One region of the Shinella sp. R2-11 genome, then DNA from elsewhere that is predicted to be linked to it. Evidence: riboswitches for the same ligand, from Rfam matches in the RefSeq annotation. Region 1 holds a riboswitch; each other region holds the start of a gene.
What was found. A riboswitch is a leader RNA that binds a small molecule or an ion and turns the genes downstream of it on or off. The one in region 1 is predicted to bind cobalamin.
Positions count from the first base shown of each region.

Region 2: another riboswitch for cobalamin. It lies ahead of ACZ1A1_RS22520 (aromatic ring-hydroxylating oxygenase subunit alpha); the one in region 1 lies ahead of cobU (bifunctional adenosylcobinamide kinase/adenosylcobinamide-phosphate guanylyltransferase).
Region 3: another riboswitch for cobalamin. It lies ahead of nrdH (glutaredoxin-like protein NrdH); the one in region 1 lies ahead of cobU (bifunctional adenosylcobinamide kinase/adenosylcobinamide-phosphate guanylyltransferase).
Region 4: another riboswitch for cobalamin. It lies ahead of metE (5-methyltetrahydropteroyltriglutamate--homocysteine S-methyltransferase); the one in region 1 lies ahead of cobU (bifunctional adenosylcobinamide kinase/adenosylcobinamide-phosphate guanylyltransferase).

Region 1 is NZ_JBVAPC010000002.1:601,809-603,998, reverse strand. Features, by position in the region: gene ACZ1A1_RS07585 (peptidoglycan-binding domain-containing protein) at 1-722, shown strand, start outside; cobalamin riboswitch at 785-1,146, shown strand; gene cobU (bifunctional adenosylcobinamide kinase/adenosylcobinamide-phosphate guanylyltransferase) at 1,329-1,853, shown strand; gene cobW (cobalamin biosynthesis protein CobW) at 1,857-2,190, shown strand, end outside.
Region 2 is NZ_JBVAPC010000011.1:31,976-34,165, reverse strand. Features, by position in the region: gene ACZ1A1_RS22520 (aromatic ring-hydroxylating oxygenase subunit alpha) at 1-1,036, opposite strand, end outside; cobalamin riboswitch at 1,139-1,332, opposite strand; gene ACZ1A1_RS22515 (DUF6656 family protein) at 1,629-2,190, shown strand, end outside.
Region 3 is NZ_JBVAPC010000001.1:314,137-316,326, forward strand. Features, by position in the region: gene nrdE (class 1b ribonucleoside-diphosphate reductase subunit alpha) at 1-276, opposite strand, end outside; gene nrdI (class Ib ribonucleoside-diphosphate reductase assembly flavoprotein NrdI) at 273-671, opposite strand; gene nrdH (glutaredoxin-like protein NrdH) at 682-903, opposite strand; cobalamin riboswitch at 1,149-1,365, opposite strand; gene ACZ1A1_RS01560 (acyl-CoA thioesterase) at 1,392-2,190, opposite strand, start outside.
Region 4 is NZ_JBVAPC010000001.1:317,911-320,100, reverse strand. Features, by position in the region: gene ACZ1A1_RS01570 (methylenetetrahydrofolate reductase) at 165-1,019, shown strand; cobalamin riboswitch at 1,105-1,319, shown strand; gene metE (5-methyltetrahydropteroyltriglutamate--homocysteine S-methyltransferase) at 1,419-2,190, shown strand, end outside.

The DNA.
Region 1 (2,190 bases):
CCGCCCGCCTTGCCAAGGAGGCCGAAAAGCGCGCCGAAGAAGCCGCTGCCGCCCGCAAGCAGGCCGAAGGCGGCGCTGCCTCGGCGAATGCCGGCAAGGCTGAAGCCGCCGGCGGTCAGGACGGCGGCGTCGCAGCCCGCAAGGCGGAGGACGCCAGGCGCGAGGAGGAGACGTTCCAGAAGGCGGTGCTCGACGGTTCCGAAAAGGCGTTCCGCGCCTATATCGCGGCCTATCCGAACGGCCGCTTCCTCGCGGATGCCCGCGAGCGACTTGCCGCGCTCTCGAAGGCCAAGCGGCTGGAAACCGGCACGGCGACCGCGGACACCGAGCGCAAGGCCGTGGAGCAGCCCGTGGTCGATCCGCGCGAGGCCTATATGGACCGCTCGCTGCGCGCCCAGGCCCAGCGCTGGCTGAGCGCGCTCGGCTACAACACCTATGGCGCCGACGGCGTCTTCGGTCCGCGCACCCGCGCGGCGATCTCCGCCTGGCAGGGCGCGTCGGGCTATCGCGCCAGCGGCTATCTCACGCGCCAGCAGTACCGCGTGCTGCGCGAGGCCGCGCAATATGCCGAGGCGCGCCAGACCCGCCAGCGGCGCTACCAGCGGCAGCGCGAATACGACATGCTGGAAGGCCCCGTCGACGGCTATTATGACGGGCCGTACTACCGCGACGACGGCTATTACAATCGCCGTGGCGGCGTGGTGATCATCCCCGGCTATTGAGGCCGGGGCACAAGGGCTTCTTATGCCCGCCGCTCGATTGACTTGGCGGCGGGGCACGCTTAATCATCCGACCATCGGATGGTTCCCGACGGCCGCAAACCGGCCCGGGAGAGAAGGGAACGTGACACGGTGGACCCAGATCGGGCGCCGCAATCACGGCCGACCCCGCGACTGTAGAGTGGCGAGGAACGATCGGCCGATGGAACCGACGGCGTGCGGGGCGGCATGGTGCCACCCCGACAAGGCGCCGGAGAACCATCGGAAAAGCCACTGGGCTCTTTTGCGATAAGCCGGGGTTGGACGCCTCTATCTCTACGAATCGTCCGCCTTTCGCAAAGCCTGCCCGGGAAGGTGAGAGCGTTCCGCCGGTGCCTTGGCACCTGACGCCGCGAGCCAGGAAACCTGCCATCCGACAGAGGGCATGTCGCCCGATCCGGGGAGCTTTTCCCCTGTGCCTGAACGGAGGTTGTCATGGCGCTATCCACATCACCCCTTTGGCTCCGGGCCGGTCCGGCCGGGGCCGCGTGCGCGCCTCCTGCCATCGCGCCTGCCTGAGGCCGCCGCGATGGCGGTCACTTTCGACATGAATTTCCGGAACGCTGGACGATGACGGTTCCTCACGGCGGAGCCGTGCTCGTGCTGGGCGGAGCGCGTTCGGGAAAATCCGCATTCGCCGAAAGGCTGGTCGCCGGGACCGGCCTCGAACGCCATTACATCGCCACCGGCCGCGCCTTCGACGACGAGATGCGCCAGCGCATCGCAAAACACCGGGAAGACCGGGGCGGCGGGTGGCGGACGCATGAGGAGCCGCTGGCCCTTGCCGCACGCATCGGCGAGGTAGCGCGGGAAGACCGCGCGGTGCTCGTCGATTGCCTGACGCTCTGGGTGACGAACCTGATGCTGGAGGAGCGCGACATTCCCGCCGAATTTTCCGGCCTTCTCGCCGCGATCGCTGGCGCCCCCGGCCGGCTGGTCCTCGTGTCGAACGAGGTCGGCCTTGGAATCGTGCCTGACAATCGCATGGCGCGCGAATTCCGCGACCATGCCGGGCGGCTGCACCAACAGGTGGCCGCCCTCGTGCCTGAAGTCTATTTTATCGCGGCCGGACTGCCGCTGAAAATGAAGGGTTGAGCCATGCTGCAACAGAAAATTCCCGCCACCGTCATCACCGGCTTCCTCGGCGCGGGCAAGACGACGATGATCCGCAACCTCCTGCAGAATGCCGGCGGAAAGCGCATCGCGCTCATCATCAACGAGTTCGGCGACCTCGGCGTCGACGGCGACGTGCTGAAGGGCTGCGGCGCTGAGGCCTGCACCGAGGACGACATCATCGAGCTCACCAACGGCTGCATCTGCTGCACCGTCGCCGACGATTTCATCCCCACCATGGCGAAGCTGCTGGAGCGCGAGAACCGCCCGGACCACATCGTCATCGAGACCTCCGGCCTTGCCTTGCCGCAACCGCTCG
Region 2 (2,190 bases), on a different contig from region 1:
CGAGACGGTAGTCGACGCCCTCCACCGCATCCTTGTTGACAAGCCACTTGGTCGTGACCTGGGTCAGCTCGGGGCCGAGCGGCAGCACGCGGAAGGTGATGGCATGGTCGGCCAGAACGTGGTTCCACGTCGTGGGGTAGTGGAAGAGCAGCAACGCGCCGATATGGTTTTCCAGCACGTCGTTGGAGAGCGGGCGCTGCACGGCGCGGGCGCCGGACATGGTGTAGCTCTCGGCGTCCTGGATCAGCGGCATGCGTGCGGCGCGGAACTGGCCGGTCGGCGACATGCGGAACTGGCTCGGCAGGCCGGCGGCCTCGCACTTGGCCCAGTGGCCGGAGATTTCCGGATCGTCCTGCGCACCCTGCACGCCGGTCGCGCTCGGCGCTTCCGGATAGGTGCGGCAGAGCTCGGGATGGTTCGCCGCGCAATGGTAGCACTCGCGGTTGTTTTCCCAGACGAGCTTCCAGTTGCCCTTCTCGACGATGGTGCTTTCGAAGGCGACCTTGGTCTCGCCGAGGCGATGGCGGGCGATGTAGGGCTCGACGAGCGAAACGAAGGGTGCGAAGTCCGGCGCGTCCTCGGCGAGACAGATGAAGATGTAGCCGCCGACCGTCTGGCAATGGACCGGCTTCAGGCCATGCTCGCTCTTGTCGAAGGTCTCGTCCATATGGCGGGCGAAGAGCAGGGAACCGTCGAGTTCGTAGGTCCACTGGTGATAGGGACAGACGAGCTTGGCGGCGCTGCCCCTGTGCTGCGTGCAGACGCGCGAGCCGCGGTGGCGGCAGGAATTGTGCAGCGCGCGCACGGTGCCCGAGCGGTCCCGGGTGATGACGACGGGATAGTCGCCGATCTGCACGGTGAAATAGTTGCCGGCCTTCGGGATCTCGCAATCGTGGCCGACGAACAGCCAGTCGCGGTACCAGATCGTCTCCAGGTCGAGCTTGTAGTAATCGGGGTCGGTGTAGAAGGCCTGCTCGAGGCTGTAGCCTTCGCGCCGGTTCTTGAGCTTGCGGAGCACGTCGCTGCGAATGTCCATGCCGGGATCCTCAGATATCCAAATTCGCCGAGGCGTACGGAAGGAGACGGCCCCCGGGACCAAGCCCGGAACTGCACGCTTCCCGGCCGCCCGCCGCAGCCGTCACGATCGTTCCTCCAGGCTGGTTTCCGGGCTGAGGAGCGTCCCTCCTGGGACTGTCGCGGCGCCTTCCGGATCCTTCCTCCGTCGGGCTTTCCGCGCCTCCAACACCGTTGCGGGGGCAGCGCCGGATTTCAACCGGCTTCCCAATTTTCGCGCCCTCTGCCGAGGGTGACGCCTTGAGTGAACCTATCTAAGCGCAAGAGCGCCCGCACGGCATGCCGGAAAACGACACGGCCTCTTGATTTGACGACAGGTCACAGCCAGGGAGGTCGGCACCCGCGGCCTCTGTTTTACCTGATATCTCATATGGATAGGCTTCAAATCCGCGGGCGTTTCCCGCGCTTTCGGCCCATCGGCGCCGCAGCGGCGGCCCTTGTCATATTGCGACCATATTCCTTACGGGTTTGCGACGTCGCGGAATGAAAGAAATACTTAACGACGTTTCCATAAACTTTTGCCGGACAGGACGCGTGGATGGAGTACCCGAGGCGTGCAGCAGACGAAATTCCGGTACTACGACGCCGTCGCCTTCAAGCGGGCCAATCCGCCCCGATCCGCCGTGCATACGGAGTTCCTGCGCACCGGCCGCATCGACCGGAGCATCGCCTGGAGCCCGAGCGAGAAGCGCTATCTCAGCTATGAGGAAGTGGCCGAGCGCACCGGCCGCAAGCTGGAACGCGCCGGCGACATCACCCATGAGCGCATCAACGGCTTCCACCGATCGATCCGCTTTCCCAAGCTGGTCTTCCACCGCACGCTCGCCGAGACGCCGCATCTCGGCTATTGCCATATCACCGTCGCCAACAGCCGCTTCGCGGAATTCGAAAATGTGCAATGGGCCTTCTACATGGCCAATTTCCTGGCCGAGATCGGCGACGAGGAACAGTTCTTCGCCGGCATCTCGCGCAAGCCCGGACGCATGTATTTCGCCGTCGCCATCGCGCCGGCCGAGGAGGAAGGCCGCCTCAGGATCGACCGCACGGTGCGCGGCAACGGCGTGATCTTCCGCACGGACGATCCGAAGCTGGCGATGAAGAACGTGCTGATGCTCG
Region 3 (2,190 bases), on a different contig from region 1:
GTAATAGCCCTCGGTCACGAGGTAATCGAGCTTCTCCCTGAGATTATGGAAGAAGACGGTGTTCTGGTTGACGTGCTGGAGGAAATACTGCTTGGCCGCCTGCCGGTCCTTGTCGAGCTGGATCTTCCCCTCCTCGTCGTAGAGGTTCAGCATGGCGTTCAGCGCGTGGTAATCCAGCGCCGTGATCTCCGGAGCCTTCGCCGGCTTATCTCCCGCAGGATGAGAAAAAGCGTGAGGCGGTTTTTCGCTCGCATCCCGCGGCGTCGAAGCGTTCATCGTGTCCAAAATCGTTCCAGTCCCTGTCTGACATTGTCGACGTCCTCATCCGTGCCGAGCAGCTCGAAGCGGTAGAGGAACGGCACCGCGCATTTCGCGGAGATGATGTTTCCCGCGACGGCATATCCGGCGCCGAAATTGGTGTTGCCCGCCGCGATGACGCCGCGGATCAGGCTGCGGTTGCGCGGATTGTTGAGGAAGCGGATGACGGGCTTGGGCACCGCTCCCTTCTCCCCGCCCCCGCCATAGGTCGGCGAAACCAGCACGAAGGGCCGGTCGGCCTGCGGGGCTTCACCGGCGGCGTCGAGCGGCAGGCGCAGGGCCTCGACCCCGAGCTTTTCCACGAAGCGCCGGGTGTTCTCCGACCGGCTGGAAAAATAGACGAGGTCCCCCACCGCCTTCTCCTCAGGCGAGCGCGCTGATCATGTCCGGGCGGAAGCCGGCCCAATGCTGCTCGCCGGCGATGACGACCGGGACCTGACGGTAGCCGAGACCCTGCACGAGCGCATAGGCATCGGCGTCCTCGGAAATGTCGACGACGTGGTAGTCGATGCCCTGGCGGTCGAGCGCGCGGGTGGTCGCGGTGCACTGGACGCAGGCGGGCTTGGAGTAGACGGTGATGGACATGGCTTTCCTCGTTTTCGATCGGGCATGGGATATCGCCCGGCCATCCGCCGATGGCCGCTCGATACGTTCTCGGTGATAAGGGCGGCCGTCTACGGACGGCCGGACGCGGGGCGCCGCCTACTCGCGCGGATGGACTGGCAACACGATCGACATGACTTCACCCCGAGGCATTTCGCGGGGGATCGGGGGAGACGGCGGGCGGCATTCTGCGCGACCCAACGCTCGCCATCCGGACACCCCGCCCGTGGACGTTCATGTTCGAGGCAGGTCTCCTGGCTTGCGGGTCGCGGCATCCGTCCGCCTTCCCAAGGCATTTGCGCCCCAGTGGCTCATCGAACGAATGCTCGCCGCTTACAGTTGCGGGGGCAGCTCCGGATTGACGCGGCCATCATGGCCACCCCGGATTCCCGTCTTAGCCTTCCATCCTTTCGAATCGAAGGAACCTCGAACACAAGATATAGTAGACGAGGTAAAAAATGCGTCAACGGCTATGATGGATTTTCCACGGCTTCATTGCGCGCCACCGGCACCGGCCGGTCGCTGCCGTCGACGGCGACCATGACGAAGCGGCCGCTCGCGGTGAGCGTACGCCGGCCGCTCATCAGGTCCTCCGACCAGAGCTCGACGGCGACCGTCATGGAGGTTCGCCCGACCTCCACCACCTCGGCGACGGTATCGACGATGGACCCGACGGCGACGGGTGCGCGGAAATCCACCCGTTCGGAGGCGGCGAGCACGGCGATGCGGCGGCTGTGCCGCGTGGCCGCGACGAAGGCGGCCTTGGTCATGGCCGCCAGCGCCTCGCCGCCGAAGAGGCGACCGAAGCTGTTGGCCTGGTCGGCGAAGACGATGTCGCTCGCCCGCAGCCCGCCGGCCGGTTCGGCGGGCGCGTCGCCGAGCGGCGGCAGGCGCCAGCCGGGCGCCTTATCCTCGGGCACCGCGACCATGTTGAAGGCACCGCGCGTGCAGAGCCGCCGGGCGCCGCCGAGCAGGTCTTCGGCGATCATCTCCACGTCCACCGCCATCGACTTGCGGCCGACACGCGCAACGCGCGCCACGAGCTCGACCAGCTCGCCGACACGGGCCGGCCCCTGGAAATCGACGCGCTCGCAGGAGGCCGTGACGAAGGGCACGCGCCCATGGCGCGTCGCCGCGATGAAGGCGACCCGATCCATCATGGCAAGGCCGGCGCCGCCGAAGAGCGTGCCGTGATGGTTGGTGTCGCCCGGAAAGACGAGCGCGACCAGACGGCTCGAAGACGCCGGGATTGCTCCCGGCGTCTCGATG
Region 4 (2,190 bases), on a different contig from region 1:
TTCTTGACACGATACGAGGCCCCGCCCCTGCGGCGGGGCCTTGCCGTTTCGGCCTTCCACGATACTTTTGCGCAAGCCGTCAAGCGTATGACGCGTTGGATGCTGCGCTTTCCGGAAAATGGCGCCATAGCAGGCCATTATCTTCAACTGGCATGAGCGTGAGAATGATCGGACAGGTGCGAACGGAAACGGGACGGCTTCCAGCCTCGATAGAAGCCCTGCCGAAACAGGTCCCGCCGGTCGCGGACCTCGTCACGCTTTTGCCGCGGGGCGTGCGCGTCTACCTGACGGATATCGGCGCGCCGGAGACCGAGGCGGAAACGCTGGCGGCCGCCCGCCGGCTGCATGAGGCCGGCTGCGTGCCGGTGCCGCATCTCGCCGCCCGGCGGATCGCCTCGCGGGATGCGCTGGAACGGCGCGTCGGCCGCCTCGCAGAGGAGGCGGGCGTCATGGACGTCCTGGTGGTCGGCGGCGGCATCACGCCGCCGGCCGGGCCCTTCTCGTCCTCGCTCGACGTTCTGGAAACGGGCATTCTCGACCGCTTCGGCATCCGCGATTTCGCCATTGCCGGCCATCCCGAGGGCAGCCCCGATTTCACCGACGCAGTCGCGCTGGAAGCGTTACGCCGCAAGCTGGATTTCGCCGAGCGGACGGATGCCCGCCTGCGCATCGTCACGCAGTTCGGCTTCGACGCGCAGAAGGCCATCGCCTGGGCGGACGGGCTGGTGCGCGCCGGCATCGACATCCCGATCCATCTCGGCGTCGCGGGACCGGCCAAGATCACGACGCTCATCAAATACGGAACCATGTGCGGGATCGGAAACTCCCTCTCCGTCCTGACCCGGCATGGCGGCGGGCTCATGGCGCTTGCCGCCGGCTATTCGCCGGAAACGGTCGTCGGCCCCGTCGAGGAGCGCTGGCGCGCGGCGACGCCGGGTCCCATCACTCAGATTCATGTCTTCCCCTTCGGCGGGCTGGACAAGTCGGCCGCATGGCTGCGCAAGCGCGGCTCCTGGTGACGTTCTGCGCCAGCCAAAGGCATCATTCGGGAAAATAAAGATATAAAGATTTCTTTATGTCTATTGACATTCCGCCCGTTCTCGGACGAAATCCCCCTGTCATGGTTCCCCGGCACAGGCTTGCCTGACCGAGGGCTAAGAGGGAATCCGGTGCGTCGATCCGTCGGCAATGCCGGAGCTGCCCCCGCAACTGTAAGCGGCGAGCCGTTGTCCACGATGTCACTGGGGCGAAATCCCTGGGAAGACGGGCAGCGGCGGCGACCCGTGAGCCAGGAGACCTGCCAAGACAAATAACGTCCACGGGCGGGGTGTCCCGGTGGTTGCTGCGACCCGCCCGACAGCGGCGGTCCTCGCACGCGTCCGCTTACCCATGCCCCCACGAACCAATGGGGTATGACAATGTCACATCGAACTCTGCCGGTCGCCACTCTCGGCTTCCCGCGCATCGGCCGCCACCGCGAGCTGAAATTCGCCCTCGAGGGCTACTGGTCCGGCAAGATCGCCGAAAGCGACCTCCTCGAAACGGCCGCAAGGCTGCGCGCCGAGAACTGGGCGCTCCAGCGTGACCGGGGGATCACGAAGATCCCTTCCAACGACTTCTCCCTCTACGACCACGTGCTCGACACCGCCGTCATGGTCGGCGCGATCCCGGCCGCCTATGGCTGGAAGGGCGGAGCGGTGCCGCTTTCCGTCTATTTCGCCATGGCGCGCGGCAGCGAGGGCGACAGCAATGCCGGCTGCGGCCATGCCCACCACGGCCACGGCGTCCCGGCGCTCGAAATGACCAAGTGGTTCGACACGAACTACCACTACATGGTGCCGGAAGTCTCGGAGGATCAGGTCTTCACGCTGACTTCGCAGAAGCCCGTCGATCATTTCCTGGAGGCGAGGGCGCTCGGCATCCACACAAGGCCCGTCGTGCTCGGCCCGGTCACCTTCCTGAAGCTCGCCAAGGCGCGGCCCTCGACGTTCAAGCCGCTCGACCTTCTTGAGAGGCTGCTTCCGGTCTACGAGGAGCTGCTCGGACGCCTCGCCGCCGCCGGTGCCGACTGGGTGCAGGTCGACGAGCCGATCCTCGCACTCGACCTCACCGAAGGCGAGCGCCACGCCCTTGCGGTCGCCTATGATCGCCTCGCCGAGGCGGCGCCAAGCCTGAAGATCCTGCTGGCGA